DNA from 3 places in the Pseudomonas sp. B1-22 genome. Region 2 is predicted to be linked to each of the others. Evidence: predicted binding sites of a transcription regulator. Region 2 holds the regulator's gene; each other region holds the start of a gene.
What was found. The regulator sigma-54, encoded in region 2, starts transcription at its own class of promoters, with help from an activator protein. The targets are predictions, from matches to a motif close to ANTGGCATNNANNTTGCTNT.
Positions count from the first base shown of each region.

Region 1: ACQ5BL_RS23260 (pilin) is a predicted target of sigma-54. The motif match lies at 899-918, and genes of this name have one in related genera.
Region 3: flgB (flagellar basal body rod protein FlgB) is a predicted target of sigma-54. The motif match lies at 1,438-1,457, and genes of this name have one in related genera.

Region 1 covers NZ_JBCHVH010000006.1:277,227-279,470, forward strand. Annotated here, with positions in the region: gene ACQ5BL_RS23255 (Wzy polymerase domain-containing protein) at 1-274, opposite strand, end outside; gene ACQ5BL_RS23260 (pilin) at 427-852, opposite strand; gene pilB (type IV-A pilus assembly ATPase PilB) at 1,077-2,244, shown strand, end outside.
Region 2 covers NZ_JBCHVH010000006.1:173,124-175,367, forward strand. Annotated here, with positions in the region: gene ACQ5BL_RS22830 (RNA polymerase factor sigma-54) at 105-1,607, shown strand; gene hpf (ribosome hibernation-promoting factor, HPF/YfiA family) at 1,686-1,994, shown strand; gene ptsN (PTS IIA-like nitrogen regulatory protein PtsN) at 2,004-2,244, shown strand, end outside.
Region 3 covers NZ_JBCHVH010000002.1:272,164-274,407, forward strand. Annotated here, with positions in the region: gene flgD (flagellar hook assembly protein FlgD) at 1-528, opposite strand, end outside; gene flgC (flagellar basal body rod protein FlgC) at 545-985, opposite strand; gene flgB (flagellar basal body rod protein FlgB) at 991-1,398, opposite strand.

The DNA of each region.
Region 1 (2,244 bases), 100 kb from region 2:
CAACTGCTGCTTGAATCAGAGGAATAACAGATAGACAAAAAACAAAGAACGCTTCGCGAGTAACAACCCAACCTCGAGACGAAGAAAAGAACAATAGAACTACTAACGGCAGCAAAACAACCACCGCCATAGTGTCATTGTAGAAGGTAGTCCACGGATCCGTGTGCGTAGGCAGCAACCAGGGGAGCGAAGCGACGACCACCCAAAGAGTTCTGCCGAGCATCGAACGGCTGGCCCCTTCCTCCCTCACTCCGTTCACGCTATACAACATCATCCCCCTAATCCAATGCGACCGAAATTAAACTCCGGACACACACGTGCGGCGAGCCATCCCATAAAGCTCCATCGCACTAGCAGCCAGAACCTGATCATAAAAAAGAAGCGACCCGAAGGTCGCCTCTTTAAGCCACAAGAATCAAAAAACTATCAAGGACGACACTCGGAAGGAACATACTTCGTATTGATGCCGTTTACCGAGCATTTCCAGGTCAACTGGCCGCTACCATTAGAATTGGGGGTAGGCTCAAGAATGATGTCACCAGTCGCCCCCGGAACAGTCGAAGTGGCGGTGATTTTACCGGTCCCATCCTCAATAACGATATCAGAGACGTACTTAGTAGCACCAGGGAAGGTATAACCGGAATTCGAAGCAGTCAGAGAGGTCAGCCCACCGAGAGAAGAACTGGTTTCAGCCACGGCCAGCTTTGCCGGGGCAGTCATTACAATGACTTCGCTGATCTTGGCGCGAGTGGTGTAATCCTGATAAGCCGGCAGGGCGATGGCGGCCAGGATGCCGATGATCGCAACTACGATCATCAGTTCGATCAAGGTAAAGCCTTTTTGAGCTTTCATAGTTCTCTCCAGTTGTTAGATACGGCCCAAGGACCTGATTCCTGACCAAGCAGATTCCATGCCAAGCTTCAATGCCCTCAGATACGGAGCCGAGAGGTAGTTTCCGACAGCCAGCAGCGAAATTACGCACGAAGTGACAAATTTTGGCAGCACCCGCTACCTAATTTGGCACCTCCCCCTAACTGCGTTATAAGATTTTGAACTCTCCATCCGGCTACTTTCCCATGAACGATCAAGTCGTCCTGTCCGGCCTTGCCCGGCAGTTGGTGCTTTCTCAACTGCTTGATGAGAACAGCGCTCGACAAGCACAACTGCAGGCGCAGCGCAACAAACTGTCGCTGGTGACCTACCTGGTGCAGAACAAGCTGGTGAAGAGCCGCCCGCTGATGGAGCTGGCCGCCGACCAGTTCGGCGTTGCCTTCTGCGACCTGGCCAGCCTGGACAAGGAGAGTTTCCCCAAGGAACTGGTCAGCGAGAAGCTCGTGCGCCAGCACCGCGTCCTGCCCCTGTGGCGCCGGGGCAACAAGCTTTTCGTCGGACTCTCGGACCCGACCAATCACCAGGCGATCACCGATATCCAGTTCAGCACCGGACTGACCACCGAAGCCATACTGGTCGAGGATGACCGGCTCGGTGATGCCATCGAAAAATTCTTCGAGAGCGCGACCGGCGGCCTGGACGAACTGGGCGACGTCGACCTGGAAGGTCTGGACATCGAAGACGGCAACGCCGAACGCAAGGAGGAGGCTATCGGCGGCGACGCCGACGACGCCCCGGTGGTGCGCTTCGTCAACAAGATGCTGCTGGATGCCATCAAGGGAGGCTCGTCCGACCTGCACTTCGAACCCTACGAAAAGGTCTACAGGGTTCGCTTCCGCACCGATGGCATGCTTCAGGAAGTGGCCAAGCCGCCGGTCCAGTTGGTCAGCCGCATCTCTGCACGCCTCAAGGTGATGGCCGGCCTGGATATCTCCGAGCGCCGCAAACCCCAGGACGGCCGCATCAAGATGCGCGTGTCCAAGACCAAGTCCATCGACTTCCGCGTCAACACCCTGCCCACGCTATGGGGCGAGAAGATCGTGATGCGTATCCTCGACTCGGCCAGCGCACAGATGGGTATCGATGCCCTGGGCTACGAGGAAGAGCAGAAACAGCTGTATCTCGCGGCACTGAAGCAGCCGCAAGGCATGATCCTGGTGACCGGCCCCACAGGCTCGGGCAAGACGGTATCCCTCTATACCGGCCTGAATATCCTCAACACGCCGGACATCAATATTTCCACCGCCGAAGACCCGGTGGAGATCAACCTGGAAGGCATCAACCAGGTGAACGTCAACCCGAAGCAGGGGCTGGACTTCGCTCAGGCATTGCGCGCTTTCCTGCGCCAGGACC
Region 2 (2,244 bases):
CGTCCAGACTCAGGCATATAATTTGCTTCCTCGCGGCGCCCCGGCGTCCGTAGTCGTGGATATGGCGCTTGCTGCGCCAGCGAACAAGGTGCCTAGTTCCAGCCATGAAACCATCGCTCGTCCTCAAGATGGGCCAGCAGCTGACGATGACTCCGCAGCTGCAACAGGCCATCCGACTGCTCCAGCTCTCCACGCTGGACCTCCAACAGGAAATCCAGGAAGCCCTGGAGTCCAACCCGATGCTGGAGCGCCAGGAAGAGGGCGAGGATTACGACAACAGCGACCCCATGGCGGACGGCGCCGAGTCGGGCGCCAACGGCGCCACCAGCAGCTCCCAGGACAGCTTCCAGGAAAGCACCACGCCCAGTGCTGACAGCCTCGATGAGGACCAATGGGCCGAGCGCATCCCCAACGAGCTGCCGGTCGACACCGCCTGGGAAGACATCTACCAGACCAGCGCCAGCAGCCTGCCCAGCAACGATGACGACGAGTGGGACTTCACCTCCCGCACCTCCGCAGGTGAAAGCCTGCAGAGCCACCTGCTCTGGCAGCTCAACCTGGCACCGATGTCCGATACCGACCGCCTGATCGCACTGAGCATCATCGACGGCATCAACGACGACGGTTACCTCGAAGAATCCCTCGACGACATCCTCGCCTCCATCGACCCCGAACTGGGCGTGGAGATGGACGAAGTGGAAGTCGTCCTGCGCCGCGTGCAGCAGATGGAGCCGGCCGGCGTCGGCGCGCGCAACCTGCGCGAATGCCTGCTCCTGCAATTGCGCCAGATGCCGGCCAACACCTACCTGCTGGCCGAGGCGCAGAAGCTGGTCGCCGACCACCTCGACCTGCTCGGCAGCCGCGACTACAGCCAGCTGATGCGGCGCATGAAGCTCAAGGAAGACGAGCTGCGCGAAACCATCGAACTGATCCAGTCGCTGCATCCGCGCCCCGGCTCGCAAATCGAGTCCGGTGAAGCCGAATACGTGGTGCCGGATGTCATCGTCCGGAAACATAACGAACGCTGGCTGGTGGAGCTGAACCAGGAAGCCGTGCCGCGCCTGCGCGTCAACTCGCAATACGCGGGCCTGGTGCGCCGCGCCGACTCCAGTGCCGACAACACCTTCATGCGCAACCAGCTGCAGGAAGCGCGCTGGTTCATCAAGAGCCTGCAGAGCCGCAACGAGACGCTGATGAAGGTGGCGACCCAGATCGTCGAACACCAGCGCGGCTTCCTCGAATACGGCGAAGAGGCGATGAAGCCCCTGGTCCTGCACGACATCGCCGAAGCCGTGGGCATGCACGAGTCGACCATCTCGCGTGTCACCACGCAGAAATTCATGCACACCCCACGTGGCATCTTCGAGCTGAAGTACTTCTTCTCCAGCCACGTCAGCACCTCCGAGGGTGGCGAATGCTCGTCCACGGCGATCCGCGCGATCATCAAGAAACTGGTCGCGGCGGAAAGTCCGAAAAAGCCATTGAGTGACAGCAAGATCGCTGGTTTACTGGAGGCACAGGGCATTCAAGTGGCACGTCGCACCGTCGCCAAGTACCGGGAGTCCTTGGGGATTGCTCCCTCCAGCGAACGCAAGCGACTGGTATGACGTTGATCCACGCCAAAGTGTTCCGGCGGCAGGCCATCTAACCTGCCACTTATACACGGGCAATAAGGAGAAAGCGGTATGCAAGTCAACATCAGTGGACATCAACTGGATGTGACCGACGCCCTGCGCGACTATGTCGGCGAAAAACTCGGCCGACTGGAGCGCCATTTCGACAAGATCACCAATGTTCAGGTCATCATGGAGGTCGAAAAGCTAAAGCAGAAAATCGAAGCCACCCTGCACATCGCAGGTGGCGAAGTAGTGGCCTGTGCCGAACATGAAGACATGTATGCGGCCATTGACCTGCTCACCGACAAGCTCGACCGCCAACTGATCAAGCACAAGGAAAAATACCTCGAACGCCAGCAGGGTGTTGGTGTTCGTTAACCCCTCCCTATGATTCGACTCGAGCAAATCCTGACCCCCGGCCGTTCCCTGGTGAACGTGCCGGGCGGCAGCAAGAAACGCGTCCTTGAACAAATCGCAAACCTGGTAGCTCGCGAGCTGCCAGGTTTCGACGCGCAAGACATTTTCGAAAATCTGGTGGCCCGCGAACGCCTGGGCTCCACCGGATTCGGCAATGGCATCGCCATTCCGCACTGCCGCCTTCCCGGCTGCAAATCCCCTATCAGTGCCA
Region 3 (2,244 bases), on a different contig from region 2:
GCGCCCCGGCGGCGCGAGATTGCCGCTCGAATCCTTGCCGTCCCACATGAAGCTGACGTTGCCGGCCGCCTGCTGGCCCATCTCGACACGGTTCACCAGGGCGCCCTTGTCGTCATAGACGTTGACCCAGCTGTTGGCGGTGGAAATCGGCATCGTGTAGGTGCCCTTGAAGGTCTCGGAGGTATCGACCATCGACTTGTCGGTCGGCACGATGACCTTGCGCCCCACCAGGGACGAGGCTTGCAGCGCCTGGGACGACTGGTAGTTGGAGAGCATGCTGTCCATGCTGCTGTTCAGCGACTGGATGCCTTCCACGGTGCTGAACTGCGCCAGCTGGGCAATGAACTCGCCGTTCTGCTGGGGCGACATCGGGTCCTGGTTGTTCATCTGCGCCACCAGCAGCTTGAGGAACTCATCCTTGCCGAGCTTGCTATTGCCGCCCGCGGAGCCGCTGCTGCTGTCCTTGTTGATCGCATACTGGTCCAGAACCGAGCTGGAGCCGTTGATGCTGCTGTTGTCGATGCTCATCGTGCTTCCTCAGCGCTTACTGACCCAGGGTCAGGACCTTCTGCATCATCTGCTTGGCGGTGTTCATCATTTCCGCGTTGGTCTGGAACGCACGGCTGGCGGAGATCATGTCGGCCATCTCCTCCACCACGTTGACGTTCGGGTAGTACACGTAGCCGTCCTTGTCGGCGGCCGGGTGGTTGGGCTCGTAACGCGGCATCAGCGAGCTCTTGTCCTCGATCACGCCCAGCACCTGCACGCCCGAGCCGGACTGGTCGGTGTCGGCGAACAGCGAACCCTGGTCGCCCTGGGCCTGCTGGAACATGGTGGCGAACACCGGGTGACGCGCGCGGTAGGTCTTGTCGACGCTGGAGGAGACGGTCTCGGCGTTGGCGATGTTCGAGGCGGTGGTGTTCAGACGGGTGCTCTGGGCACTCATGCCGGTACCGGCGATGTTGAAGACACTGGCAAGCGACATGGCGATTACTCCCCGCGCAGGGCGTTCATCAGCCCTTTGAACTTGTTGTTGAGGAAGGTGAACGAAGCCTGGAACTGCACGGAGTTCTCCGCGTAGTTGGACTGTTCGATCTGCTCATCCACGGTGTTCTGGTCCATCGAGGGCTGGAACGGCGTGCGGTACTTCAGCGCATCCTCGCCCATGCTGAAACCGCCAGCGGCGATGTGATGCGCATTGGTACGGGTGGCATTGAAGGTGCCGTTCTTCATCTTGTCGGACTGGGCCGCAAGCACCGAGGCGAAATCCAGGTCGCGCGCCTTGTAGTTCGGCGTGTCGGCGTTGGCCAGGTTGTTGGCCAGGACTTCAGCGCGCTGGGAGCGGAAGCTCAGTGCTTGCTGGTGGATGCCGAGGGCTTTGTCGAAGCTGATGCTCATGATCGCGAACCTGTTTGCCGGTGTGGGCCTGCCAACACTTCAGCAAGGTGCGTGCCAGATTTATATATCCTTTAAAATCAATGACTTGATCATATATCGGGAGCGGCAATGGGCGGCAAACAGCGGCAAGCGGCAACCGGTTTCCTTGCCGCCGGGGAGAAAGCGGCAAGCTTGCCGCCATCCTCCATCATTGCCGCTCGCGGTCGCTTTTCGTAGGAGCGGACTTCGTCCGCGATGCAATTCTCTTCGTAGGGCGCATAACGCCTTTGGCGTTATCCGCCGTCTTGTTAGGAGTTACTGCGCCGCTTCGGCGTGTGCTGAGAGATTTTGTTTCGCCCCCTCGGGCGAGTTACTTTCTCAAACGACAGAAAGTAACCAAAGGTCTTTGCCCCATCATCCGGGTCCCGCTTCGCGGGACTGATTCGCTTCGCTCACCCTGCGGGCCAGCCTTCGGCTGTTACTACGCTTCGCTTCGTTTCCCTCGCTCCATCGAAGTTTCAGGGGCCCGCCGCGAAGGGGCGCTCGGAGTGTGCAGATATTTCTCTGGAAGTCCTCAAGAGCCAAAGCTAAAGCCAGAGCGGAGGGGCTCCCGTAGGAGCGGGCCATGCCCGCGAAATCCCTCGCGGATGGATTCCTCTCCTACCGGAAAACACTAATGCTGAGCGCCCGCGTAGGAGCGGACTCTGTCCGCGATGCTCTTGTAGGGCGAATAACGCGCAGCGTTATCCGCCGTGATGGGTATCGCTTCGCTCCACCCCATCCTACGAAGAGCAAGCAAGCATGAAGCAGCCAAAGTTGCAGGCGCGCGCAGAGTCCCGTCAGGAGGCCGAGTGGAGGTATTGCGCA